DNA from 4 places in the Mesorhizobium sp. M0587 genome. Region 1 is predicted to be linked to each of the others. Evidence: predicted binding sites of a transcription regulator. Region 1 holds the regulator's gene; each other region holds the start of a gene.
The links. The regulator LexA, encoded in region 1, represses DNA repair genes until DNA is damaged. The targets are predictions, from matches to a motif close to TGTTCNNNNTGTGTTCNG.
Positions count from the first base shown of each region.

Region 2: uvrA (excinuclease ABC subunit UvrA) is a predicted target of LexA. The motif match lies at 1,877-1,894, and genes of this name have one in related genera.
Region 3: NKI49_RS16860 (ImuA family protein) is a predicted target of LexA. The motif match lies at 5,651-5,668, and genes of this name have one in related genera.
Region 4: recA (recombinase RecA) is a predicted target of LexA. The motif match lies at 4,202-4,219, and genes of this name have one in related genera.

Region 1 covers NZ_JAMYQP010000060.1:1,638-8,798, forward strand. The annotation lists gene NKI49_RS31030 (DUF4062 domain-containing protein) at 1-485, shown strand, start outside; gene kynU (kynureninase) at 631-1,878, opposite strand; gene NKI49_RS31040 (TetR/AcrR family transcriptional regulator) at 2,009-2,659, opposite strand; gene lexA (transcriptional repressor LexA) at 3,122-3,859, shown strand; gene NKI49_RS31050 (ComEC/Rec2 family competence protein) at 3,853-6,318, opposite strand; gene gltX (glutamate--tRNA ligase) at 6,420-7,161, shown strand, end outside.
Region 2 covers NZ_JAMYQP010000006.1:67,535-74,695, forward strand. The annotation lists gene NKI49_RS07615 (SRPBCC family protein) at 1-312, shown strand, start outside; gene NKI49_RS07620 (ATP-dependent Clp protease proteolytic subunit) at 333-938, shown strand; gene NKI49_RS07625 (hypothetical protein) at 1,006-1,299, shown strand; gene uvrA (excinuclease ABC subunit UvrA) at 2,044-4,965, shown strand; gene NKI49_RS07635 (GNAT family N-acetyltransferase) at 5,000-5,470, shown strand; gene NKI49_RS07640 (DUF72 domain-containing protein) at 5,513-6,319, shown strand; gene NKI49_RS07645 (hypothetical protein) at 6,472-6,729, shown strand; gene NKI49_RS07650 (GGDEF domain-containing protein) at 6,842-7,161, shown strand, end outside.
Region 3 covers NZ_JAMYQP010000016.1:110,645-117,805, reverse strand. The annotation lists gene NKI49_RS16890 (sensor histidine kinase) at 1-1,047, opposite strand, end outside; partial or broken gene NKI49_RS16885 (response regulator) at 1,038-1,729, opposite strand; gene NKI49_RS16880 (DUF4153 domain-containing protein) at 1,733-3,283, opposite strand; gene NKI49_RS16875 (HpcH/HpaI aldolase/citrate lyase family protein) at 3,882-4,775, shown strand; gene NKI49_RS16870 (DUF1737 domain-containing protein) at 4,859-5,065, shown strand; gene NKI49_RS16865 (metallopeptidase family protein) at 5,087-5,509, opposite strand; gene NKI49_RS16860 (ImuA family protein) at 5,690-6,724, shown strand; gene NKI49_RS16855 (DUF6504 family protein) at 6,666-7,161, shown strand, end outside.
Region 4 covers NZ_JAMYQP010000014.1:33,133-40,293, forward strand. The annotation lists gene alaS (alanine--tRNA ligase) at 117-2,783, opposite strand; gene recA (recombinase RecA) at 3,047-4,144, opposite strand; gene NKI49_RS15135 (carbohydrate kinase family protein) at 4,424-5,368, shown strand; gene NKI49_RS15140 (pseudouridine-5'-phosphate glycosidase) at 5,444-6,361, shown strand; gene NKI49_RS15145 (TfoX/Sxy family protein) at 6,474-6,797, opposite strand; gene NKI49_RS15150 (GFA family protein) at 6,890-7,161, shown strand, end outside.

The DNA of each region.
Region 1 (7,161 bases):
CGCTACCTCCGATCCCGGCGGCGGACGATCCAATTACTATTGATCTTTTGCCGAATACCCGCGGGCGGGGCTCTCCGTACGGCAGTACTGCATCCGTTCACGCCACATGGATTTCCACTTTCCCTATATTCTTCAACAACCTTCAATGGAGTACGAGTGACTGGAACAACGAGTACTCCTATTACATCAAGGATGACGAATCTTGTGTTGAAATAGGGTCTGCCATCGCAGGTGTGGTGGAGTCGGTTGATACCTCAAAGGCGTTCAAAATCAGCAAATCGACGTTGGACCGCCTCATGAGCTATTATATCGAAGCCGGACTAATGAACGCGGTAGGGGCGGAACAGGCGTTCACCGAGACAGCGCGGACGGTGGCTAGGCGTCACAGTATAGCGGGCGGGAGCCCGTTTGCATTCAAAGTATTTAGAGGAAAGATCGCGGTGACCCCCGCGGCGTCGGACTTGAGCGACGAAATACCCTTCTAGCTGCCCCGCGTCGGGCTACGGCAGCTACGGGCTCGAAGCGGTCATTTCGGAAGCGTCGCGCTGGCGACCGCAATGGGGTCGTTTGGCGACGGCCGGGAAAGCGCGTAACGCTTCCCCGGGGGAATTGCGTAAAAAACAAAGTTTCTCAGGTCACCGCCGTCTTGACCGCGAAGCGCGCGTCCTGCCAGGCGCCGGTGCGCAGGATATCCTCCAGCACCTCGACAGCCTGCCAGACGTCCTTGTAGCCGATATAGAGCGGCGTGAAGCCGAAGCGGATGGTCGACGGCGCGCGGAAATCACCGATGACGCCGTGCTCGATCAAGGCCCGCATCACCTGGTACCCGTGTGGGTGGAGGAACGACACCTGGCTGCCGCGCGCATCGCCGTTGCGCGGGCTTTCGAGTTCGAGGCCGTAGGCGCCACACCTGGCTTCTACAAGCCGGATGAACAGATCGGTCAGCGCGATGCTCTTCTTGCGCACCACCGCCATATCGACCTCGTTCCACAGGTCCAGCGCGCCCTTGAGCGCCCGCATCGACAGCACCGGCTGCGTGCCGCACAGGAACCGGCGGATGCCCGTGCCGGCCTCGTAGCCCTGTTCGAAGGCGAACGGCCGGGCGTGCCCCCACCAGCCGCTGAGCGGCTGCCTGATATCACCATGGTGCCGTTTGGCCGCGTAGATGAAGGCCGGCGCGCCCGGACCGCCATTGAGGTATTTGTAGGTGCAGCCGATGGCGAAATCGGCATTCGCGCCGTCGAGTTCGACCGGCAGTGCGCCTGCCGTGTGGCAGAGATCCCATACGATCAGTGCGCCGACCTGATGCGCCTTGCACGTCAGGGCGGCCATGTCGCGCAACTGGCCGGACTTGTAGTTGACGTGATTGACCAGGATGACGGCGACATGCTCGTCGATCAGGTCTTCGATATCAGGCGCATCGACGCCCTCGAGCCGCAGCACCGTGCCCGGCCGTGTCGAGGCCACGCCTTCCGCCATGTAGAGATCGGTCGGAAAGCTGTCGCCCTCGGCGACGATCACCGACCGGTGCGGCCGCATGCCGAGTGCGGCATGCAGCACCTTGTAGATGTTGATCGAGGTGGTATCGCAGACCACCGTCTGGCCGGCCGCGGCGCCAATCAGCCGCCCGAGCTGATCGCCGAGTTCGACCGGCATGTCGAACCAGCCGGCGGTGTTCCAGGCACGGATGAGATCCTGCGCCCATTCCTGTGTCGCGGCCTTGTTCAGTTCCTCGAAGACGGCGGGAGAAGCAGCACCCAACGAATTGCCGTCGAGGTAGATCACCCCTTCCGGCAAGACGAAGCGATCGCGCATGGCACGCAGCGGATCCGCGGCGTCCATCGCCTCGATCGCTGCCAGATCGGGAATTCTGCTCATGGTCACGATGTTCCCCGTTGAAAAGAGTGCGCCCGCGGCCGGGGCAAGGCTGGTTGAAATCAGACGTCAGGTCGCAACCAAGCTCCCGGCAGGAGCGACAGAAGGGCGGACAGGTAGGGAACCGCGATCATTATCGTGTACTCCTGTCGGCGGCTGTCGACGACCGGCCGTCCCTGTCGGGCGCATAGAGGCGCAAGAACAGGGTGAGCGCCCTGTTCGATCTTTGCTCGACTTCCGGCGGAGGCAGTTCCTCCAGGACCCCGACGATCCGGCGAACCTGAAGATCGCCGATCAAAAGACGGACGTAGATGTCGGCGGCTTCGGCAGGATCGTCACAGGCGATCAGGCCGTCCCGACTTGCGGTTCGAAGCAGGTCGCCAACAAGCGGCATTATGGTGTTGCGGCCGAATTGCGCGATCGATTGGCCAAGCGTGCCTGTATCGTTGACGTCGCCCGCCGCGGCGCGATTGAGCGCCACCGCCTTGTCGCCCGTCACCAGGGTCAGCAAGACCGGCCCTAGCAAGCCCAGGGTTTCGAGGGGATCGCGAGCCTGGTGAAGGGCGTCCTCCAGCAGCTTCCTTGCCTCTCCCGCATTGGCTTCGATCAGGGATCGAAACAGCACCTGCTTGTTGCCGTACCAGTTGTAGAGGGTTTCGTTCGACGCCGATGCCCGCTTGGCGATGGCAAGCAGGGACGCGCTTTTGTAGCCGGTTTCCCGGAGCACCGCGTAGGCGGCATGCTCTATCCGTGCGCGGCGCGCTGCCTGCTTCGGCGTGATCATTCATGTTCCTCCTCACAAACCGTATACTCTTATACGGTTTCGTCAAGCGAGCGGTAAGCAACGAGCAAAAAAGCGGCCCTTCGCGTCCTACGGTGCCTGGCCGCTTTCTGGCACGCAGTTGGCATTTTGGCTTCGTTTCGTTCACGAGCGACGGAGGTTTTTCGACCCGCCGAAACGCACCCGGCATCTGTCGGCAACACAGCTTGCGGGATTATGCCAAAAGTGGAGATCGATCGGCCCACAGGCCATTAACCGAAACAATTTCAATGGGCCCGAGCGCGCGTTGACGGCGGACCGCGCCTTTGGGATGCCGGTTGCGGGAGGCCACTTCGTTTCCGCAGCCTTAACAAATTCATTAAACTTTAAACAGTTGCGGAACACAACTGGAACAGATAGTGTTTGTTCTGGGTTTGTTTTTCTGATTCTGATTCAAACCCGTTGTTCAATGTCTTGGGGGCCGCCATGCTGACACGCAAGCAACATGAACTGCTGATGTTCATCCATGAACGACTCAAGGAAAGCGGCATTCCGCCCTCCTTCGACGAGATGAAGGAAGCGCTCGATCTCGCTTCCAAGTCCGGTATCCATCGGCTGATCACGGCGCTGGAGGAGCGCGGCTTTATTCGCCGGCTGCCCAACCGGGCGCGGGCGCTGGAAGTGCTGCGGCTGCCGGATTCGATCGCGCCGGGCCTCAATGCGGCAAAAAAATTCTCGCCAAGCGTCATCCAGGGCAGTCTTGGGCAAGGCAGCCTCGGCCGCCAGATCAAACCGGCGCAATCGCGGATGTCATCGGCTGGCAATGACGACGATGCGGTTTCCGCGGTGTCGATCCCGGTGATGGGCCGTATCGCCGCCGGTGTGCCGATCGATGCCATACAGCATCAGACGCATTCGATCTCGGTGCCGCCTGACATGATCATGGGTGGCGAACACTATGCGCTCGAGGTCAAGGGCGACTCGATGATCGAGGCCGGCATCTTCGACGGCGATACCGTCATCATCCGCAACGCCGACACGGCCAGCCCTGGCGAAATCATCGTAGCGCTGGTGGATGAAGAAGAAGCGACGCTGAAACGGTTCCGCCGCAAGGGAGCTTCGATTGCTCTCGAGGCAGCCAATCCCGCCTATGAAACGCGCATTTTCGGGCCAGACAGGGTCAAGGTGCAAGGCAAACTGGTCGGGCTGATCAGACGCTATTGAGGCGGCTGCGGTTTTACCGCTGGCTTGTCGGGTTTGTTGTAGGGCGGCAGCCCCCTCGCCTCGCGTGAAAATTTGCGTTGCGTGTGCCAAGGCCGGTATGGGCTGTCCACGGCGAAGCTGATTGTCGCTGGTGCGATCGCCGATTGGCGGTCGAAGAAGACGGCCGCACTGCCTTTGCGGGCGAGTTGCCGCTTGGTGACGACAAGCACCAGCGGGTTGTGACAGGGGTCATATGCCGTTGCATCATTGATGACGATCAGGTCGGCGAAACCGCAGGCTTTCCACGCATCCTTGCGGTCTTCGACATGCGCTATGATTGCACCCGATGAGTGCCTGGCGAGACAGACGCCTGATATGCAATAGAAAGGTGATCCCGGCGGCAGCCCGATGGAATCGGCGATGTCGAATTCGCCGTCTCCTTCGGTGAAGATTTCCGGCACGACGATGGTTTCGGATGTCAGGGCGCGTTTCCAGTTGTCGACGGTGAATTCGTTCGGGCGTGCCCGACTGACCGCAAGTTCGCCGCCGCCGATCGGCAGTGCGACCAGCCGCGCATCCTCCGAGATCAGCACATCCGGCGTGCGCGTATCGCCGACGATCAACAGACCGGCGAGCGCGAATGGAAGTGCTCCAAGCCGCAGCCATGTCGTTGCCATTGTCGCGATGACGAGGGCAATGGTCACCAACAGCACCGACTGCTGCGAAATCAGCCCGACGGCATCGACCGGCGAACGCTCGGAAATCCAGCTTGATATGGCGATCATGACAGTCAACCCCTTGCCCATCAGGTAAAGGGACGGCCCATCCAGCCCGAACGGCATCAACAGTGCACTGGCAACGGCCAGGAACATCACGAGCGTCACGATCGGCATGATGGCCAGATTGGCGAACAGGCTGAGCGGCGACACGCGCTGAAAATGCCAGATGGCGAAAAGTGCCGTGGCGCCGCCGGCGATGATCGACGTCATGGCAAGTCCGCCGGTCGCCAGCAGGAGTTTTCGCGTCAGGAAACCCGGCAGGGATCGCTTCGGCGGTGGCGGTCTGGTCTTTCCCGCACGGTGATCCGCCCAGCCGGCATAGGCGCCGACCAGCGCGGCGGTCGCGGCGAAAGACATCTGGAAACTCGGGCCGACCACTTCATGCGGCGACACCACGATGACGGCGATCGCCGAGATCGCCAGGTTGCGCATGGTCAGCGCCGCCCGATCGAACAGCACCGCGATCAGCATCACCGCCAGCATGATGAAGCTGCGCTCGGCGGCAACGACGACGCCCGAGATGACAAGATAGGCGGCAATCGAGCAAAGTGCCGCCACGGCGGCGTATTTCTTGACCGGCCGACGCGCTGAAAAATCCGGGAACAGGGCAAAGACGCCGCGCAGCAGGCCCATGATGGTGCCTGCGACCAGCGCCATGTGCAGTCCGGAAATGGAGATGATGTGATAGATGCCAGTACGGCGCATCGCTTCGTTGATTTCGTCAGGAATGCCGGCGCGCACGCCGACGATCAGCGCCGCGGCGATCTCGCCTTCGGCACCGCCGACAATGTCCCTGATGTGATCGGCGATGCCTTCGCGGGCGGTTTCCACCGCCGAGGAAAGGCGGGCCGACAGCGGCATGCCATCGTCACCTGTGGCGACGATTTTTGGATTGCCGAGAAAGAACCCGCTGCCGCCGATGCCCGCGAAATAGCTGTCGAAGGAGAAGTCGTAGCTGTCCGGCCGCACCGGGCCTGTCGGCGGAAGCAGCTTGGCATAGCCGGTGACCAGGGAACCGGCGGTCAGTTCGGCCGGTATCTTGCGTGCCGACAGCCGGACGCGCTCCGGCGCATAGCGCAGTATCGGCCGGGCGGTCGACATCACGTCGATGGTCAATCGGATGCGGCCAGTCTCCATCCGGTCGACCGAAACGACACGGCCTGTCACTTGCGTCGAGATTTCGGAGCCCAGCATCCGGGTCGCGGTCCGCCACGTCTCGACCTTCGCGGCAAGCAAGCCAGCCGCGCACAGGAACGCCGCCATGAGGCACAGGTGAGTTTTGGGCCAGGAACGCGAGACCAGAGCTAGGAGCCCCGTCAGCATGACCAGCGCCACAAGTTTCGCAAGGTCAGGCTCCGCCGCGAGCGAAAAATAGCCGATCGCTCCGCTCGCCAGACAGACCGGCACCAATAGGAAACCTATGCCGCGGTCGAGTTCCAGAGCCGCCGCCGTTGCAATGCCGCGGCGCAGGCGCGGCAGTGAAACCCGGCCGATCCGCCGGCGCACGCGCACAATCCTTCCGGCGTCCGTGGGCGGAATTGGCGCTGGGATATCCACCGGCAACGGTTGCCTGCCGGGAGCCTGCACGAGCGGCGATAACGACGGCAGCGGAACAGGCTGGGGCGTTGCAAACAGGGACCGTTCGCTGACGCCGGCAACAGCATCCTCGCCCTGATCCGAGCTCCAGCCTCGTCCAGCCATCGGGTCTGCCCCTTGCGCCCTCGACACCCTATGCTACATGAACGCGCAACGCGCGAAAGCCCGCGCACCGCACCCCGCTTCAGATGGTTTCCGAGAGCTCCATGTCCGACAAGGTCGTCACCCGTTTTGCCCCTTCGCCCACCGGCTACCTCCACATTGGAGGCGCGCGCACGGCGCTGTTCAACTGGCTGTACGCGAAGCACACCGGCGGCACGATGCTGCTGCGCATCGAGGACACCGACAGGGAGCGTTCGACCGAGGCTGCGACCACGGCCATTCTCGACGGGCTTTCCTGGCTTGGCCTTAGCTGGGACGGCGAGCCTGTGTCACAGTTCGAGCGCGCGCCGCGCCATCGCGAAGTGGCCGAGGAGCTGGTGCGCATGGGCAAGGCCTATTATTGCTATGCGACGCCCGCCGAGCTGGAGGCGATGCGCGAGGCAGCGCGGGCCAAGGGCCTGCCGCCGCGCTATGATGGCCGCTGGCGCGACCGCGATCCGTCGGAAGCGCCTGCCGGCGCCAAGGGCGCAATTCGCATTAAGGCGCCCACGGAAGGCGAGACGGTGGTGCACGACCGCGTCCAGGGCGAGGTACGCTTTCCCAACAAGGATCTCGACGACTTCATCATCCTGCGCTCGGACGGCAACCCGACCTACATGCATGCCGTCGTCGTCGACGACCACGACATGGGCGTCACGCATATCATCCGGGGCGACGACCACCTGACCAATGCCGCTCGCCAGACGGTCATCTACGACGCCATGGGCTGGGACGTGCCTTCGATGTCGCATATTCCGCTGATCCATGGTGCCGACGGCGCCAAGTTGTCGAAGCGGCACGGCGCGC
Region 2 (7,161 bases), on a different contig from region 1:
GCTTTCGCCGGGCCGGAGGCTGCGATCGAATGCGAAATCCTTGACGCCGAACCCGAACGGCTGCTGCGCTATTCCTGGCGCGAGCAGCCGGGCGATGCCAGGCAGGACGCGCTCGACAGCATCGTAACCTTCACGCTCGCCCGCACCGTTTCCGGCGGCACGCATCTGCGCATCGTCCATGACGGCTTTGCCCGCAAGGCAATGCCCGCTGTTGCCACGGCGGGTGCCGGATGCCGGCTTTCGCTGGGACTGCGCGGGCCCGCGAAACCCGTCGCCGCGAACACATCTTTGCCGATGCTGCGCGCGGCCTGACCAGGACAATGGAGAAGATTATGAGCGGTGTTGCCAATCTGGTGCCGATGGTGATCGAGCAATCGAGCCGCGGCGAACGCGCCTTCGACATTTTCTCGCGGCTGCTGCGCGAGCGCATCATCTTCATCAACGGCGAGATCAACGACGACACCTCGGCGCTGGTCTGCGCACAGCTTCTATCGCTGGAATCGGACAATCCCGACAAGGAGATCTCGCTCTACATCAACTCGCCGGGTGGCGTGGTGACCAGCGGTTTCGCCATCTACGACACGATGCAGTACATCAGCTGCCCGGTGTCGACCGTCTGCATGGGCTTTGCCGCTTCGATGGGATCGTTCCTGCTGATGGCGGGTTCGCCGGGACGCCGCATTTCGCTGCCCAACGCCACCATCCTGCTGCATCAGCCGCTGGGCGGTTTCCAGGGCCAGGCCTCCGACATCCAGCGCCATGCCGAGCGCATCGGCCAGACGAAACGCCACATGACCGAACTCTATGCGCAGCATTGCGGACGCAGCTACGAAGAGGTCGAGCGAACGCTGGACCGCGACCACTTCATGACCGCCCGCGAAGCCCAGGCGTGGGGCATCGTCGACCACGTCTTCGACACACGCAAAAAGGCGGCGTGAATCCGGTTGCCGAAGATTTGACGATGGCTGTCTGGTTCCGTCGGCGCCACATGACTATAAATGAGGAATGGCCTACCTTCTTCCGTCCAGAACTTCACACCGCATCGCCATTGCGATGCTCGCCATTGCCGGCCTGGTGTCCGGCACGGCACGCGCCGAAGACAACTCGCCACGGAAAGGCGCCCTGCCCGGCGTGAGCAGCGAGTATCGCATCGCCAGGCCGGCTCCGCAGCCCGAGTCCGACGACGCGTTCCCCAGCAACGGCGACGGCCAGTTCAAGATCGGCGACACGGACGTCAGGATTTCCGGCAGCATCACTGTCGATGTCGGCGCAGGTTCGATCAAGCCCTCCAACCGGTGACATCAGCCGGAGGGTTTGCGATTCATCTTCTCAAGGTCCGCGCTATTGGGCGGGCACGCTTTTGGAGATCATCTCGCCTAAAAGAATAGCCCCGCCGTGCTTTGCGCAAACGGACGGGGCTTCTCTGGATTTAAAATCCAATCTCTTGCCGGGAATATACTGCCGGCGTTTGATTTCGGATGCTTCGCGGTGTTCAGCCGACGATCCGACTAGCAGTCTCTGATTTTAACGGTACGGCAGGTTCATGGTTTGCCTGGCGGCGAAACCGCCAACTCTTGGCACTTATGCCCGCCGCGGCTCCATCGCGATGTGGAGCCCTTTGTGATGGTCAGGTGGCGTCATGCTCCGCTCCTTTGTCCATTGCGTCCTGTCGTCGTCCCGAAGCTCAAATCGCAAATGCCTGCGGCGTCTCGCAGGCCGCCCCTGGGCGGCGAGGCCATCGAAAGACGGCCGGCTTCGGTTGACGTCTGGAGTCTGCCCCCCTCTGTCGGGGACGTCAACCGTTCAAATAGGCTGATTAAAAAATGTGATCGAACCTCATGCACCAGGGCTCCATGCACAGCTTTTGTCAGGAGCATGTTCGGCCTTTGTTCTTTCTGCTTGCCCCTTCGCGCGAAAGACGGTTAAACGCTTCTGTCGGGAGTTGTGGCGTCTCTCGACGTGGCGGCAAAAAAACCTACATAAGGGATGGCCGGGAAAAGCCCGCCAATCCCACGAATTCCAGATCTGAGGCGGCGACCGGCTATGGCCGACCATAAATTTCTTTCCATTCGCGGGGCGCGCGAACACAATCTCAAGAACGTCGATCTCGACCTGCCGCGCGACAGCCTGATCGTCATGACCGGCCTGTCGGGCTCCGGCAAGTCGTCGCTCGCCTTCGACACCATCTATGCCGAAGGCCAGCGCCGCTACGTCGAGAGCCTGTCGGCCTATGCCCGGCAATTCCTCGAAATGATGCAAAAGCCGGACGTCGACCAGATCGACGGCCTGTCGCCAGCCATCTCCATCGAACAGAAGACCACGTCCAAGAACCCGCGTTCGACGGTCGGCACCGTCACCGAGATCTACGACTATATGCGGCTTCTGTTCGCGCGTGTCGGCGTGCCCTATTCGCCGGCCACCGGCCTGCCGATCGAAAGCCAGACGGTTTCGCAGATGGTCGACCGGGTGCTGGCGGTCGAGGAAGGCACGCGCCTGTTCATCCTGGCGCCGATCGTGCGCGGCCGCAAAGGCGAGTACCGCAAGGAATTGCTGGAGCTGCAGAAGAAGGGATTTCAGCGCGTCAAGGTCGACGGCGTCTTCTACGAGATTGCCGACGTGCCGGCGCTGGACAAGAAGTACAAGCACGACCTCGACGTCGTCGTCGATCGCATCGTCGTGCGCGGCGATCTCGCCACCCGGCTTGCCGACTCCATCGAGACCGCGCTCAAGCTCGCCGAAGGACTGGCGGTGGCCGAGTTCGCCGACAAGCCGCTCGACGCCAGCCAGACCGGCGAGGATTCGGTCAACAAGTCGAAGAACGAGACGCATGAGCGCATCCTGTTCTCCGAAAAATTCGCTTGCCCGGTGTCCGGCTTTACCATTCCGGAGATCGAGCCCAGGCTGTTCTCGTTCAACAACCCGTTCGGCGCCTGCCCGACCTGCGACGGTCTCGGCAGCCAGCGCGCCATCGATCCCAATCTCGTCGTACCGGATGAGAACCTGTCGCTGCGCGACGGTGCCGTCAGCCCATGGGCGAAATCGACCTCGCCCTATTACGTGCAGACGCTTGAGGCGCTGGGCAAGGCTTACGGCTTCAAGCTCGGCGACAAGTTCAGGGATTTGAGCGTCGAGGCTCAGGAGGCGATCCTGCGCGGCACAGGCGAGCGCGAGATCACGTTCCAGTATGATGACGGCCTGCGCTCCTACAAGACGACCAAGACTTTCGAGGGCGTCATCCCCAATCTCGAGCGGCGCTGGAAAGAGACCGAATCCGCCTGGATGCGCGAGGAGATCGAGCGCTTCATGTCGGCCACGCCTTGCCCGGCCTGCAAGGGGTATCGGTTGAAGCCCGAGTCGCTGGCGGTGAAAATCGCCGGCAAGCACATCGGCGAGGTCACCGAACAGTCGATCCGCAACGCCGACCAGTGGTTCACCGACCTGCCGGCGCAGCTCAACGACAAGCAGAACGAGATCGCGGTCCGCGTGCTGAAGGAAATCCGCGAACGGCTGCGCTTCCTCAACGATGTCGGGCTCGACTATCTGACGCTGTCGCGCAATTCCGGCACGCTGTCGGGCGGCGAGAGCCAGCGTATCCGGCTCGCCTCGCAGATCGGCTCCGGCCTCACCGGCGTGCTCTATGTGCTGGACGAGCCGTCGATCGGCCTGCACCAGCGCGACAACTCGCGCCTTCTCGATACGCTGAAGCACCTGCGCGACATCGGCAACACGGTCATCGTCGTCGAGCATGACGAGGACGCCATCCTGCATGCCGACTATGTCGTCGACATGGGGCCGGCCGCCGGCATTCATGGCGGCGAGATCATCGCCCAGGGCACGCCGCAGCAGGTCATGGCCAATCCCAATTCGATCACCGGCAAATACCTGTCGGGCGAACTGGAGGTGGCGACGCCCAGCGTGCGGCGCGAAGCGAAGAAGAACCGGCGCCTGAAAATCGTCGGCGCGCGCGGCAACAATCTGAAGAACGTCACCGCCGAAATCCCGCTCGGCACCTTCACCGCCGTCACCGGCGTGTCGGGCGGCGGCAAGTCGACCTTCCTGATCGAGACGCTGTTCAAGGCGGCCTCCCGCCGCATCATGGGCTCGCGCGAGCATCCGGCCGAGCATGACCGCATCGAGGGCCTCGAATTCCTCGACAAGGTCATCGACATCGACCAGTCGCCGATCGGCCGCACGCCGCGTTCGAACCCGGCCACCTATACCGGTGCCTTCACGCCGATCCGCGACTGGTTCGCGGGCCTGCCGGAAGCCAAGGCGCGCGGCTATCAGCCGGGGCGCTTTTCCTTCAACGTCAAGGGTGGCCGCTGCGAGGCCTGCCAGGGCGACGGCGTCATCAAGATCGAGATGCACTTCCTGCCCGACGTCTACGTCACCTGCGACGTCTGCCACGGCAAGCGCTACAACCGTGAGACGCTCGACGTGCTGTTCAAGGGCAAGTCGATCGCCGATGTGCTCGACATGACCGTCGAGGAAGGCGTCGATTTCTTCGCCGCGGTGCCCGGCGTGCGCGACAAGCTCGACACGCTGAAGCAGGTCGGCCTCGGCTATATCCATATCGGCCAGCAGGCGACGACGCTGTCGGGCGGCGAGGCGCAGCGCATCAAGCTCGCCAAGGAACTGTCGCGCAAGGCGACCGGCAAGACGCTCTACATCCTCGACGAGCCGACCACCGGCCTGCATTTCCATGACGTCGCCAAGCTTTTGGAAGTGCTGCACGAGCTGGTCGACCAGGGCAACACGGTGGTCGTCATCGAGCACAATCTCGAAGTGATAAAAACCGCCGACTGGGTGCTCGACCTCGGCCCCGAAGGCGGCGACGGCGGCGGCGAACTCGTCGCCTCCGGCACGCCGGAAGCGATCGTGCGCGAAAAGCGCAGCTACACCGGCCAGTTCCTCAAGGAATTGCTGGAGCGGCGCCCCGGAGGCAAGCGCGAAGCGGCGGAGTGATGGGCGGCCCGCTTGGCGCCTGGAGAGCTTTTGAATGACAATCAGAAGAGCGCTTGCCGGTGATCTCCAGGCTATCGTCTCACTGACGGAAGCCGCCTACGCGCCCTACACCGCGCTGTTCGGCGCACCGCCGATCCCCGTCACCGAGGACTATGCGCCGCGCATCGCGCGCGGCGAGGTCTGGCTCTTGGAGAGCGGCGGTGAACTTGCCGGGCTGCTCACTTTGGAGCGGCATGACGATCACGCGATGATCTTCTCCGTCGCTGTTGCCCCCGAGTTCCAGGGCAAGGGGTTCGGCATCACGCTCCTCAAACACGCGGACGAACAGACCCGCCTGTGGGGCTTGCCCGAGATGCGGCTCTACACCAATGCAAGGATGGAGCGAAATATCGCGCTTTATCTGGCCTATGGTTTCCACGAAACGGGTCGCCGGCCCAATCCCTACCGGCCGGGATGGGTGCTCGTCGATATGGCCAAAGCCGTCGACGAAATCACGATGGCCTGATTTTTCTGAATTCGGCCAGGCTTTTGAATCGGGAGGACGACAATGAGCAAATCGGGAACAATCCGCGCCGGCATGGGCGGCTGGACCTTCGAGCCGTGGGATACGTCCTTCTATCCCGAAAAACTCTCCAAGGCGAAGCAACTGCAATATGCCACTCGGCAGGTGCCGAGCATCGAGGTCAACGGCACCTATTATTCCAGTTTCAAGGAGCCGACCTTCGTCAAATGGGCCAACGAGGCCCCTGACGGTTTCGTTTATTCGCTGAAGGGCAACCGCTTCGTCACCAACCGGCGTGTGCTTGGTGAGGCCGGCGAGTCGATGATGCGCTTCCTCGGCTCCGGCGTCGCCGCGCTCGGCGAAAAGCTCGGGCCGATCCTATGGCAGTTCGCGCCGACCAAGAAATTCGATGCGGACGATTTCGAGGCTTTTTTGAAACTGTTGCCGGAAAGCCAAGACGGCGTCGCGCTGCGCCATGCGCTCGAAGTGCGCAACGACAGCTTTGTCGTGCCGGAATTCGCCGCGCTCGCGCGCAAATACAAGGCGGCGATCGTCTATGCCGATCACGCCAAATATCCTGCGATCGCCGATATCACCGGCGATTTCATCTACGCCCGGTTGCAAACCGGCAGTGACGACAATCCCGACTGCTACACGCCAAAGGGCCTCGACGAATGGGCGGCGCGTGCAAAGGTCTGGGCGGAGGGCAAGGTACCGGCCGACCTGCCGCGCGCCGATCCCAGCACCGATGCGCCGGTCCAGCCGCGCGACGTGTTCATCTACTTCATCACCGAAGGCAAGGTGCGCGCGCCGTTCGGGGCAATGGCATTGATGAAGCGGGTGACGGCCTAAGCTGCAAGCCTTGTGGCTATATTCATCTGCTAGGTTACCTGCGTCAGCAGCCTCTGTCGGAACCTCAGGGGCGTCATGACCGTTTTGCCGGGGTGGTTCCCGCGGGAGCTAACGCTGCTGCATTGGGAGAACCCGAGAAAAGCGAGGAAAGGATGGCTGTCATCCTTATCGGAGCGTTGCTCATCGTCGCCGGCGTTGTGTACATGGCGGGCGCGGCCCTCAAGCGCGGACGGCTCAGCGATCCCGCACCTGTAACTTCGGATCGACCTATGCCAAACCTCGCAACACCGGGACCGACGCTCGAGCCACGCCGGCGGGGCCTCGGTTTCCTCGGCCTGTCACAGAATTGGCCGGGACTGCTAATGATGGCGATCGGCGCCATCCTGCTGTTGTCGACGATAGTCCTCTAAGGCAGCGCAATCTCGGCGTCTTCGCCTCCATCGTAACCTTATCGATACTTCCTTACGTCATGAATCCAGCCACGCTAGGTTGCAGAGGCCGCCGCGGGCAAGGACGAGGGGCATGTCGCTCGACTACAACTCACTTCTGCTGGCAGTTGGTTTTTCCGCTGCCTGCCTGAGCCTGACGTTGTTCGGAACGTGGCTGACCGCGCGCACCGACAAATTCCTGCTGACATGGGCGATCAGCGCATTGCTGGTGGTCTGCGATATCTTCACCTACGACGCCTACATCGACACGCCCGGGCGTATCCTCGGCATGGCCACCTTCGCTCTGCTGCTGGTCAGCTTCTCGATGATGCTTGGTGCCTCCTACCAGTTCAGAAGCGGCGGCTCGCCAATCCCCAGGATCCTGATCGGCAGCGGCATTTCGCTTGCGGTGGC
Region 3 (7,161 bases), on a different contig from region 1:
ATCGCGCATCAGCTCGGCCGCGCCCTGGATCGCCGCCAGCGGCGATTTGAGCTCGTGCGAGACATGGGTGGCAAAGGTCTGGATGCTGTCCGAGCGCGCCTGCAGCTTTTCCGCCATGTCGAGGAAGGCGGCGGAAAGCTCGGCCATTTCATATGTGCCGTGGTGGTCGAGCGGCCTGATCGCACCGCGCTCGCCGGCGGCGATGCGCCGCGTGCGGTCGATCAGCGCATAGATCGGCCGGCTGACGGTTCGCAGGAAGACGAGGCCGATGAACAGCGTGCCGCCGAGGATGGCGATCGCCGCCAAGGTCACCTTGCCGCGCTCGCCATAGAGATGTTTCATGATGTTGTTCGGTGTTCGCGACACATAGACCACGCCAGCGACCTGACCATTGACGGCCACCGGGAGGGCGACGAAGACCCGCACCTTGGTGCCGCGGCTGACCGAATAGAGCGGTGGCGCCGGCTGGTCGGGGATGCGCAGCCTGAGCGCACTGGCATAGTGGCCGGCAAGTGCGGCCCGCACCTCCTCGACCTCGCCGAGCGACTGCCCGACCTCGCCACGTCCGGCAATGACGACGCCCGTGGGGTCGAGCAGCCGGAAGCCGGCCAGCGTGGTTTTCTGCGTGGCGTCGAGTATGCCGGACAGGCGCGCGCCGATCGCCGCGAAGGGCGGATCGGGAATCGCGGCCATCGCCGCGGGCCGGGTCGGAAGCACGGTATCCGAGGCGAGATCGAGACGCGGCTCGATCGGCCGGTAGTCGGGAGTGGCGCTCCGGCTCGGGTTCGCCTGCGGCATCGGGACGCCGAGCTTCTCCGGCGGGATGCCGGCATCGCGCACATCCCGCGCATAGATGGCGGCGATGGCAGCCCCTTGCGCGATCAGCTCCGCCTCGGTCTGCCGGATCAGCTGGTTTTCGTAGAGCCGGAAGAAGAACAGGCCGACCAGCGGCAGGGCCATGACCATGACCAGGATGGCGACGACGACCGTGGCGAGGCGAGGCCGCCATTTGCGGCCGATCCATTTGTGCGAGGCCGTCAGCCGCATCGGCCGAGCCGGAAGCCGACGCCGTGCACCGTCTCGATGGCATCCAGGCAGCCCACCGCCGCCAGCTTGGCGCGGATGTTGCGGATATGGCTGTCGACCGTGCGGCCGGCGACATGGATGTTGGCGGCATAGGCGCTGGCCATCACCGCGTCGCGGTCGAGCACATGCGTCGGCCGCGCCAGAAATCCCTTCAGGATCGGAATTCTATCCCCGTCAGCGCAAGTGGCCTGCCGTCGAAACTTGCGGCATGGCTGGCCGGCGCCAAGGCGAGTTTTCCCTGCGCGAACTGCCTGTCCTTGGCCTGTTCCGGCGGCATTGGGCGGGCGCGCCGCAGGATGACATTGACGCGGGCGACCAGCTCGCGCGGGCTGAACGGTTTCGTCACATAGTCGTCGCCGCCCATTTCGAGCCCGAGGATGCGGTCGATTTCTTCATCTCGCGCGGACAGGAACAGCACCGGCACGTCGGATGTGTGGCGCAGCCGCCGGCAGACCTCCAGCCCGTCCATCTCCGGCATGCCGATGTCGAGCACCACAAGGTCGGGCGTGCGCCGTTCGATCGCCCGCAGAGCGGCAGCGCCATCGGGAACGGCAGCCGTGCTCATGCCGGCCTTTTCCAGCGCAAAGCAGATCACTTCGCGGATATGCGGATCATCGTCGGCGACAAGGATGTGATGCGGCATGGATCAGCGGCCCGGCCCGTAAGGTTCGATATGCTGAGGAACCACGAGCGGCCCCTTGGTGTCGAGAGTGCGCTTGAGCCGCCGGTCGCGAAAGCTCCAGGCGCGCCAGTTTTCCTGGATGGCGCGATACCGGCCTTCGTCGCTGCTACGCAGGCCTGCGAGTTGACGGAAGGCCGGATCGTCGGCGGCAGCCGTCCTCCCCTGATGACCGAGGAAGCGATCGAGAGCCGGAAACGCGCCCGGGCCAAGCGAGCGCAGATACCAGGCGTCGAGGGGAATGCCCTGGCCGGTCATTTCGAGGGAATGGTCGACATTGTAATTGGCGATCAGCGCGGCGAAGTTCATGAAGCAGCAGGCATAAAGCGTCACCGAAAACGTCAGAAGATTGGCGGACAACAGCCACTCATTGGATTTGCGAAGTGCGATGCGGGCGATGATCAGGGCAAGCCCGGCCGCCACCAGCCCCATCCAGACGAAAGCGGCGACGCGCAGATAGGTCAGGGAATAGATGCCGATATAGAGATCGAGCCGCAGGATCGACGAGATGACGAGCATGATGTTCTGCGCGACCCAGGCATAGACCAGCCGGCGGATGAGCGGATCGGCTGATGCCGCACTTTCGGGCCGCAGCGCCGACAGCACGAAGCCGGCGGCAAGCAGGGCGGTGACGATCAAGGGATAGGCGCCGCGATGCGCATAGGCGGCATAGGTCAGCCCGTTGGGAAGAGTGACTCCGCCCCAGAGGTAGGTGGCATCGAGCGCGGTCTGCAGCGCAAACAACGTATTGAAGATAACAAGCGCGCGAAGGATGGCGGGTTTGCCGAACAGGATGTCCTCGATCGTGGTGACGGTCGCCTTTGATCGAGCGCTGATAGCGATCGCCGTCGGCGCACGCGGGATACGGCGGAACAGGCGCGGCAAGCGTGGCCGCAGAAACGCCCAGACGCCGACGAGCACGAAAAGCCAGAAGGCAAGCCGCGCGAGCTGGATGAGATCGAGCAGCTTCAGCAGGTCGATCAGCGACAACCAATAATCGATGACCGGATTGGCGGCGCCGAACAGCGCCAGGAAGACGGCGCCCAATGTCAACGGCATCGCCCAGACGGCGATCGCCGCCAGCCGGACGCGGCGCCGGCTGAACCGGCGCGCCGTCTTGCGCCAGCGGATGAAATCGGCGGCGAACCGGAACGGCATCGCCAGCAGGAAAAGCGCGATCTGGCCGGCAATGCCGGCAGTGCGGTGTCGCAACCGCCCGCCGAGCGAAAGCGCGAAGACGATCATGGCAACAAGCGCTGTTGACACCGACAAGGCGCTTACAGTCTCGGCAAGCGGCAGCAATGCAACAAGCAGCGCAAGGGGCTTGGTCCAGAGCCTGCCGTCGCTGAAGGCTGCTGGATGCACAGCCACGACCGCGGCGGCAATCAGCATGGCGAACAGGAAAACCGTGATGCCGACGGGCTGGCCGTAGAACAGAAAATCCGCAAGTGCTGCCAGCAGCACGGCGGAACCGAGGCGGCTGCAATAGCTCGGCGGGGCGGTGAACAAGGATGTCATGACCTGGTCTTCCCCGTGGCTTGCAACCGGATGATCGGCGGGCGCTTGCGGGCAATGGCTGAGATCGCGGGTTTCGCTGGCGGCGGATCGATCAGCCACCAGCTTTCGCCGCGCAGCCGGCAAGGCAGGGACCAACGGTGTTTTGCTCGCTTTTGCATGCCGCCTGTCTCGCAGGCGGGCAGGGAAGCGATGCGGCGGATCCGAGGAGGTTTTCCGCAAGCCTGTGCAGTTTTCGTGCAAAGACCAAAGCTGCCGATCTCCCCACTTGTGGGGGAAGGATCGAGGCTTCATTCCAGTTCAGGTTCCTCTCCCCCGTCGATCGGGGGAGAGGTGGCTCGGCGAAGCCGAGACGGAGTGGGGGTCGACCGTTCATCCACTGATTGCCGCTTGCCTGGAGTTTTCTTGCTCGCCGGGTTTGTGTCTGTCTTGCGGCTGCTGCGCGTTGGGCGAATGGCTTCCCCCACTCCGTCGCTGCTTCGCAGCGCCACCTCTCCCCCCTCCGGAGGGAGAGGAAGGGCACCAACGTTGGCGAGCCCGCGCTTTTCCTCTCCCCTCCCGCACGCTTGCCTCCACCCGCCACAGGCGGCATAGATCCGATATGACCGATACCTACCGCCCGCGCCGCTCGGTGCTCTATATCCCAGCCTCCAGCGACAAGGCGCTGGCCAAGATCGCGCAGCTTTCCTGCGACGTGATCGTCATCGACCTCGAGGATGCCGTCACCCCGGCCGACAAGATCGCCGCCCGCGAAAAGCTGGCGGGGATTTTCGCCGCCCGTCCAGTTGCCAGCCACATTAGCCGCGGTTGCGAGATGATCGTGCGTGTCAACGCGATGGCCAGCGAATGGGGCGCCGCCGACTTGCTGGCCGCCGCCAACTGCGAGCCGGACGGCATTCTTTTGCCCAAGGTCGACACGCCGCGCGACCTGCTCGAGGCCGGCGATGTGCTCGATGATAATTTTGCTCCGGACAGCGTGAAATTGTGGGCGATGATCGAGACGCCCAAGGCGCTGCTCAACATCGGCGCCATTGCCGAACTTGGTCGCGACCCAGCATCCAGATTGGCTTGTTTCGTTGCCGGAACGAACGATCTGGTCAAGGACACCGGCGTGCTGGCGACGCCCGACCGCCGCTATATCGTGCCGTGGCTGATGCAGATGGTGCTGGCCGCGCGGGCCGGCGGTATCGACATGCTCGACGGCGTCTCCAACGATTTCCGCGACCTCGATGCTTTCGCCCGCGAATGCACGGAAGCCGCCGCCATGGGCTTCGACGGCAAGACCCTTATCCATCCGGCCCAGATCGAAGCCGCCAACCGCGCCTTCGCGCCATCGGCGGAGGCGGTGGCCGAGGCGCGCCTGGTGAAAGACGCCTTTGCGCTTCCGGAGAACAGCGGCAAAGCTGTGCTTGCGCTGAATGGCAGGATGGTCGAGCGGCTGCATCTGGTGCAGGCCGAAAAACTGCTGGCGAAGGCGGCCGCCATCGGCCAATGATTGAGCATGAAAACGGCAATCGGTTTTCGGAACAGATCATGCTCGACCCAAGGCCGCTCGTTCTTCACGACAGGGACTGAAAAATGAAACTCTACCGCTTTCTGACCGCCCAGGACGATGCCAGCTTCTGCCACAAGGTGACGGCGGCGCTGAACAAGGGCTGGCACCTGTTCGGCTCGCCGACCTATGCCTATGACAAGAAAGCCAAGTCCATGCGCTGCGGCCAGGCGGTGGTCAAGGATGTCGAGGGTCAGGAATACGGGCCGGATACCAAGCTTAGCGATTGGTAGCTTTCGCTGAAGCTTAGGACCTTATTCCACCGCCTCTTCGATCTTCTCCATATCATCGTCCGACAGGCCGAAATGATGCCCGATCTCGTGGATCAGCACATGGGTAACGATGTCGCCCAGCGTCTCTTCGTTTTCGGCCCAGTAGTCGAGCATGGCGCGGCGATAGAGCGTGATGCGGTTCGGGCCTTCGCCGGTCTGCGGGTTCCAGCGCTCGGCAATGCCGCGCCCCTCGAATAGGCCGAGCAGGTCAAACGGCGTTTCCAGCGACAGATCGTCCATGATTTCGTCGGTCGGGAATTCGGCGATCTGAATGACGATCTCGCCGGTCAGCTTGCGAAAATCCTCCGGCAGATGGGCGTAGGCCTCCAGCGCCAGGAACTCCATTTCCTCCATCGAAGGCGAAAGCTCGTCGTGCCAGGTGCGTGTTTTGTAGATGCGGGCCATGCGGTGTCCTTTGATCCGGCATATAGGCTTTCAGGCCGGACTCGGCAAATGACGCGGCTGATGCACCCGCAGCCTGCACGCCAACAGGAATAAATTCTTCAGGACTCTGCTTGACTCTTCCGGCGCCCTCTGGAATCTATAGGGAACATAACAGGAACAATTGAGTGGAAGCTGACCGTCATGGCGATGACCGCCGTGGCGCGGGAGACTGTTTTTGCCCTGCGCCGCCAGATCGCGAAAATCGAGGGAACGCTGCCCGAGCGCCTGCAGGTGCCGGCCGGCGCGAACCCTGATGCCGATGCCAACAGCGATGTCACAATCGTCCGGCGCGGCGTGGCGGCGGCCTTGCCGGATGCGTTCCTGCCCAGCGGCGTCGAGCGGCTCGATGCCGCCCTGAGCGGTGGTTTGCCGAAAGCCGCCTTGAGCGAAATCCATGGCACACAAACCCGCGACGCCGGAGCCGTCGCCGGTTTCGCGCTGTCGCTCACCAGCCTGATCCTCAGGCAGGCACAAGGACTGCCGGTGCTGTGGATCGGCACCACGGAGATTTTCCGGGAGGCGGGCTTTCCCTACGCAAAAGGGCTTCATGCCTCGTTCGGCATCCAGCCGGAGCAATTGCTGTTCTCCGAAGCGCCAAGACTTGTCGATGCCCTGTGGATCGCCGAGGAGGCCGCCCGCATGACGGCGCTTGCCGCCGTCATCCTTGAAATCCGCGGCAATCCGCAGCGGCTGGACCTGACCGCGACGCGCCGGCTGCATGCCCGTGCGCAGGCGGCCGGCCGGCCGGTGTTCCTGTTGCGGCAGGCATCCGAGCCCGAACCGACGGCGGCGCCCGTCCGCCTCATCGTCGCGTCGGCGCCGGCAGTGCCGCGCGACACGGTCGCCGGGCCGCTTGCCGGCTCGATCGGCCGCCCGGCCTTTACCATCACCATCGGCAAGAGCCGCACGGCCCTGCCCGGACAATTCACACTGGAGTGGAACCCCGATGAACGCGCATTCGACGAAAGAAGGGACGAGGAAGGACGGAGGGAACGCGCCCAGAAAGAATGGGCAGAGAATCCTGTCCCTGTGGTTTCCCTATCTGGCAGTGGAAAGGATCCTGCGGCAGCGTCTGGGGCGATCCTGGCGTTCCCGGCCGTCGGATCATCTTCCGCTGGTGATCAGTCACCGCCAAGGGAACGCGCAGCGCATTTCAGCCCTCGACGAGCGGGCTGAGGCGCTGCACCTGAAGCGCGACATGGGCATTGCCGATGCACGCGCCATGCATCCGTCGATCGACGTCGCCGAAGCCGATCCGGAGGCCGACCGCCGCCTTCTCGAAGGCCTTGCCGACTGGTGCGACCGCTACACGCCGCTGGTGGCGCTGGACGCAACCGACGGCTTGTTTCTCGACGTCACCGGCTGCACCCATCTTTTCGGTGGTGAGCGCGCCATGCTGGACGACATCCTGTCGCGCTTCTTCCATCAGGGTTTCGATGTCCGCGCCGGGCTTGCCGCGACACCGGGCGCGGCCTGGGCGGCGGCACGCTTCTCCGGTGACCGCATCGTCGATAGCGGCGAGGAGGAAGCGCTGCTCGCACCCTTGCCGCTGGCCGCGTTGCGCATCGAACCAGCGATCCGCACCAGCCTGGAAAGCGTCGGCCTGCGCACGG
Region 4 (7,161 bases), on a different contig from region 1:
GATTTCGCCAATCGCCAGCGTCGCGGCATCTCCCTTCTCCCCGTCACTATACGGGGAGAAGTACCCGGCAGGGCGATGAGGGGCAGCGCCGACCTGGAATTGATGGTCTCCAGCGATCACGCCGCCTCGAGTGCCGCCCTCACCGCCGCGATCGCATCATCGGCCCTGGATGCATCGGGGCCGCCGGCCTGGGCCATGTCGGGGCGGCCGCCGCCGCCTTGCCCGCCAAGGGCGGCCGAGGCGACACGCACCAGGTCGACGGCGCTGAAGCGGCTGGTCAGGTCGTCCGTCACGCCCACGACGACACTTGCCTTGTTGTCCTCGCCGGCGCCGACGAAAACGACGATGCCGGAACCGAGCGACTTCTTGCCGGCATCGGCCAAGGGCTTCAGGTCCTTCGGCGAGACGCCGGAAACCGCCTTGCCGAGGAAACCGACGCCGGCAATGGTTTCGTTTTCGGCGGGCGCACCGGCTGGCGAGCGGTCGCCCAGCGCCAGTTTCTTGCGCGCCTCGGTCAGTTCCTTCTCGAGCTTCTTGCGCTCGTCGAGCAGCGCCTCGACGCGCGCCTGCACGTCGGCCGGCGAAATCTTGAGCGTCGCCGCGACCGATTTCAGACGCCGGTCCTGTTCGTCGAGATGCCGGCGCGCGGCCTCGCCGGTCAACGCCTCGATGCGGCGCACGCCGGCGGCAACCGCGCTGTCCGACACCACGCGCACAAGGCCGATATCGCCCGTCGCCCTGACATGCGTGCCGCCGCACAGCTCGACCGAATAAGGCCGGTTGGCCTTGGCGCCATGCAGGCCCGTGCCCATCGAAACAACCCGCACTTCGTCGCCATATTTCTCGCCGAACAGCGCCATGGCGCCCTCGGCAATGGCGTCGTCGACCGACATCAGGCGCGTGGTCACCGGGCCGTTCTGGACGACGATCTCGTTGGCCATGCGCTCGACCTCTTCGAGGTCCTCCGGCGAGATCGGCTTGTTGTGCGAAATGTCGAAGCGCAGGCGCTCCGGCGCGACCAGCGACCCCTTCTGCGCGACGTGGGTGCCCAGCACCTCGCGCAACGCCTCGTGGATCAGATGCGTGGCGGAATGGTTAGCGCGCAGCCTGGAGCGCCTGAGATGGTCGACCTTCAGCTCGACGGCAGCACCGGTCCTGGCCGTGCCGCTCGCCACCTTGCCCAAATGCACGAACAGGCCGTCGGCCTTCTTCTGCGTATCGGTCACCTCGATCGAGAACCCTTCGCCCGAAATGACGCCGGTGTCGCCCATCTGGCCGCCGGACTCGCCGTAGAACGGCGTCTGGTTGACGACGATCGCAACCGCTTCGCCCTCGCCGGCGCTGTCGACGGTCTTGCCGTCTCTTACCATCGCCTGGATGAGGCCTTCCGCCTGCTCGGTCTCGTAGCCGAGGAACTCGGTAGCGCCCGCCTTCTCGCGGACCGCGAACCACACCGTCTCGGTGGCCGCATCGCCGGAACCCGCCCAATGGGCGCGCGCCTCGGCCCTCTGCCGCTCCATCGCATTGGTGAAGCCGGCAAGATCGACAGAGATGCTGCGCTGGCGCAGAGCATCCTGCGTCAGGTCGAGCGGGAAGCCGTAAGTGTCGTAAAGCTTGAAGGCCGTTTCGCCATCCAGCATGTCGCCGGCATGCATTTTTTCGGTAGCCTCCGAAAGCAGGCCCAGGCCGCGCACCAGCGTCTTGCGGAAACGGGTTTCCTCGAGCTTCAGCGTCTCGGTGATCAACTGTTCGCCGCGCACCAGTTCAGGATAGGCCTGGCCCATTTCGCGCACCAGCGCCGGCACCAGGCGCCACATCAGCGGATCGCGGGAACCCAGCAACTGCGCATGACGCATGGCGCGGCGCATGATGCGGCGCAGCACGTAGCCACGGCCTTCATTCGACGGCAGCACGCCGTCGGCGACCAGGAAGGAGGACGAGCGCAGGTGATCCGCGATGACGCGGAAGGATCCTACCGTCTCCGCGTCCGGAGCACGCCCGATCGCGGAGGATGCGGCGTCGATCAGGTGGCGGAACAGGTCGGTCTCGAAGACGCTTTCCACGCCTTGCAGAATCGACGCCATGCGCTCCAGGCCCATGCCGGTGTCGATGGACGGCCGCGGCAGGTCGACGCGTTCGTCCTTCGTCACCTGCTCATACTGCATGAACACCAGATTCCAGAATTCGAGGAACCGGTCGCCGTCTTCCTCGGGGCTGCCCGGAGGGCCGCCCCAGATGTGTTCGCCCCGGTCGATGAATATCTCGGAGCACGGCCCGCAAGGGCCGGTGTCGCCCATGGCCCAGAAATTGTCCGATGTGGGAATGCGGATGATGCGGTCGTCGGAGAGGCCGGCGATCTTCTTCCAGAACCCGGCTGCCTCGTCGTCCGTATGATAGACGGTGACCAGCAGCTTGTCCTTGTTCAGCCCGAACTCCCTGGTGATCAGGTTCCAGGCAAGTTCGATGGCGCGCTCCTTGAAGTAGTCGCCAAAGGAGAAATTGCCGAGCATCTCGAAGAAGGTCAGATGGCGCGCGGTGTAGCCGACATTGTCGAGATCGTTGTGCTTGCCGCCGGCGCGAACGCTCTTCTGGGCGGTGGTGGCGCGCGAATAGGGCCGCTTCTCCAATCCGGTAAAGACGTTCTTGAACTGCACCATGCCGGCATTGGTGAACATCAGCGTCGGATCGTTGCGCGGCACCAGCGGGCTCGACGCCACGATTTCGTGACCCTCCTTGCGGAAATAGTCGAGAAATGTCGACCGGATCTCGTTCACGCCACTCATGAAATGCTGCCTTTTCGAGAGAACCGCCGGGGCGGAAAATGGACATGGCCTTTTAGCGGTCGCACCGCACCCTGTCCAGAAACACGGAATGGGCCAATTGGCGGCTTCCGCCAGCAGTTGGAACCGCCTCTACCCCGCCAAAACGCAAACCGCCGGCACGAAGCCGGCGGTTTGAAACACAACAACACAGAACTCAATTACATAAGCCCGAGATAATAGAGCAGGATTATGGCCGAACTCCGGCGGGTACCCTGCCCGGGCCGTTACATGGCGCCGGCTTCATCCTCGAACCCATCGTCGCCACCTTCGGAACCGCCATTCTCGAGGAATTTCTCGGCGATCAGCCCGGCATTCTGCCTGAGCGCAAGTTCGATCTCGCGGGCGGTATCGGGATTGTCGCGCAGGAACAGTTTGGCATTCTCGCGGCCTTGGCCCAGACGCTGCGAATTGTAGGAAAACCAGGCGCCTGATTTCTCGACCACGCCGGCCTTGACGCCGAGGTCGACCAGTTCGCCGGTCTTGGACACGCCCTCGCCATACATGATGTCGAACTCGACCACCTTGAAGGGCGGCGCCAGCTTGTTCTTGACCACCTTGACGCGGGTCTGGTTGCCGACGACCTCGTCGCGATCCTTGACCGAGCCGATACGGCGGATGTCGAGACGGACAGAAGCATAGAATTTCAGCGCGTTGCCGCCGGTGGTGGTTTCGGGCGATCCGAACATGACGCCGATCTTCATGCGGATCTGGTTGATGAAGATGACCATGGTGTTGGAGCGCGAGATCGAGGCGGTCAGCTTGCGCAGCGCCTGGCTCATCAGGCGGGCCTGCAGGCCCGGCAGAGAATCGCCCATCTCGCCTTCGATTTCAGCGCGCGGCGTCAGCGCCGCGACCGAATCGACCACCAGCACGTCGATGGCGCCGGAGCGCACCAGCGTGTCGCAGATCTCCAGCGCCTGCTCACCGGTGTCGGGCTGCGAGATCAGGAGGTTTTCCAGATCGACGCCGAGCTTGCGGGCATAGACCGGATCGAGCGCGTGCTCGGCATCGACGAAGGCGCAGATGCCGCCCTTCTTCTGGGCTTCCGCCACCGTGTGCAAGGCAAGCGTCGTCTTGCCCGAGCTTTCCGGCCCGTAGATCTCGATGATGCGGCCGCGCGGCAGACCGCCGACGCCAAGCGCGATGTCGAGGCCAAGCGAACCGGTCGGCACCGTTTCGATCTCGACGACCTGCTCGTTCGCGCCGAGCCGCATGATCGAGCCCTTGCCGAAAGCCCGCTCGATTTGCGACAGCGCCGCATCCAGAGCCTTTGATTTGTCCACTGCCTTATCCTCTACAAGCCGCAAAGTATTCTGAGCCATGATACATCACCCCTTGGTCGTCAATGAAGGCCGGACAATCCGTTATCCCTATCTGTTTGTACCTTTTTTGTTCTCATTTGTCAAGATGCACCAACTTATTGAAAAACAACCAACATCCTGATTTGTTCTTTTTTTGTCTCGCGATTTCGCCCCGGGACACCCCTGAATCCGCCAAACTCGGTTGCCGTGCAGGCCTCGCGAATCGCCGCCCTTGGCTGCGAAGCTCCGCCGCACGGCATGGCGCTTGTGCGTGACGGCCAACAAAGGTCATATCGGCACATGGTGAAATCTCCAAGAATCCTGGCGGTCGGCGGCGCCCATATCGACCGGCGCGGCCAGGTGTCCGGACCCTACGTGCCGGCCGCCTCCAACCCGGGCACGATGCGCGAGGATGTCGGCGGCGGCGTCTTCAATGCGCTGCGCAGCACGGTGCGGCGCGGCGTCTCGGCCTCGCTGCTGTCGGTGCGCGGCGGCGATGCAGCCGCCGATACGGTTTCGCGAGCCATCGCCGAAGCAGGCATTGCCGATTTGTCGGCTGTGTTCCTCGATCGCACGACGCCGAGCTATACGGCTCTGATCGACCGCGAGGGCGAATTGCTCGTCGGCTTTGCCGACATGGCGCTCTATGAGCTGGCGTTTCCCAAGCAGATCCGCCGGTCCAGGGTGCGGGAGGAGATCGCCGCCGCCGATGCCATCCTGTGCGACGCCAACCTGCCATCGGCGGCCCTGGAGCGGCTGGTATCGCTTGCCGCCGGCAAGCCCGTGTTCGCCATCGCCATTTCACCGGCCAAGATCGTGCGCTTGAAACCCGTCCTCGGCGATCTGGCCCTGGCCTTCATGAACAGGCGCGAAGCGGTCGCACTTGCCGGGCTTGACGATGCGGCCTCCCGGCAAGACATCGTCGACGGGCTGAGAAGCGCCGGCCTCGTCAGCGCGGTGGTCACGGCGGGAGGCGGCCCGGTGCTGGGCTTCGATCGCGACGGCACCTTTGCCGTCATTCCGCCCCCTCCAAGAAAGGTGGCCGACGTCACCGGCGCCGGCGATGCGCTGGCGGGCGCGACAGTCGCCGCCTTGCTGCGCGGGATGGCCTTGCGTGCGGCGCTGCGGGAAGGCGTCGCCGCCGCGACGCTTGCCGTCGAAAATGCCAATGCAGTGCCGGATTTCACCGCGGCGGCGTTCACCGAAGCGCTGGCTCTTGTGCCCGATGCGCAGGAAGTGGCATGAGACCGGCCAGTTCATAGTGCCCGGTGCCGCTGAAGCGTCCAAAAGGATGCGCCGCACACCGGATTGGAGATCCAGATGACCCCAGAGACCGCCCGCCCCTTCATCGATGTCCACGCGCCGGTGGCGCAAGCCCTGGCCGCCGGGCAGCCTGTCGTGGCGCTGGAAAGCACCATCATCACCCATGGCATGCCCTATCCCGACAATGGCGCCATGGCGGCGGACGTCGAAAAGATCATCACCGATGGCGGCGCGGTGCCGGCGACGATCGCCGTGGTCGGCGGCCGCATCAAGATCGGCCTCTCCGACGGCGAGCGCGAATCGCTGGCCATGACCGGCGATGCCATGAAGCTGTCGCGCGCCGATCTCGGATTTGCCGTGGCGCAAGGGCGCACCGGCGGCACCACGGTCGCCGCCACAATGATCGCGGCGCATATGGTCGGCATAAAAGTGTTCGCCACCGGCGGCATCGGCGGCGTGCACAAGGGCGCGGAAAAGAGTTTCGATATTTCCGCCGACCTCGACGAACTGGCCCGCACGCCGGTCATCGTCGTCTCGGCCGGCGCCAAGGCCATCCTCGACATCGAGAAGACCTTGGAGGTGCTGGAGACGCGCGGCGTGCCCGTGGTCGGCCATGGCTGCGAAACGATGCCGGCCTTCTGGTCCAGGCATTCGCCGTTCCGCGCGCCGCTGACCTTGCAAAAGCCGGAAGACATCGCGCATTTCTACCTGACGCGGCAGGCGCTGGGGCTGGCGGGCGGCATGCTGATCGCCAACCCGGTGCCCGAGGGCCACGAAATCCCGGCCGACGAGATGGCGGGCTATATCGACGCGGCACAAAAGGCCGCCGAGGCTCTCAACGTGACCGGCAAGGCGGTGACGCCGTTCCTGCTGTCGAAAATCCTCGAACTGACCGGCGGCAGGAGCCTGAAGACCAACATCGCGCTGGTCGAGAACAACGCCAGGCTGGCGGCGCGGATTGCGAAGGCGCTGTAGTACTCGGATATTCAAGCGGCAGCACATGGCCAATCGCGACTGCCGCGTTCCGTCACGTCCCTCGGCATTTCCGAAAAATTCGGTACAGCCGGAACGCTCGAAAGTCTCCGTGTCACTTCCCCGCTCGCCGCCCCGCCTCGTAAGCGCGGCGCGCCCAGACCGTCATCTCGTCGGGATCGTCAAAGGCGCTGTCGGGAATGCTCCAGTAGGGCATGGAGACGAGCTTGCCGTGGCGCGAGCCGGTATAGGTCCATTGCCGGCAGCCGGCGGCTTCGAAGTCCGGCACACTTTGCTCGTCGGCCTTCAGCATCAATTCGCCGCGCAGCACGATGGCGACGATGACGCCGTCGAAATAGATGCCCTTGCCGCCGAACAGCTTGCGGATGCTGACGGCGCCCAGGCCCTCGAAAAGTTCGGCGATGCGTTCATTGTCCATGCCGCGATCATGTCATCGCTGCCGGCGCTTGTCATCGCCGCAACCAAAACGCTGCTGACAGGTTGAAAGACCGTCGATCGGAGTCTCCCATCATGCCTGTTCTGCTCAAGGGGTCCTGCCGCTGCAATGCCGTTCGTTTCGAGGTGGAGAGCCACACGCCGGTGCCGTTCATGCTGTGCTACTGCTCGATCTGCCGCAAGCAGCAAGGCGGCGGCGGTTTCGCCATCAATCTCGGCGCCAACTATGAGACGCTGAACGTCAGGGGCAAGAGCAGCCTCGGCGTCTACCGGGCCGAGATCGAGGATGACGAGCATCCGCGCTGCGAGATATCGACCGGCGAGCGCAATTTCTGCCGCAGATGCGG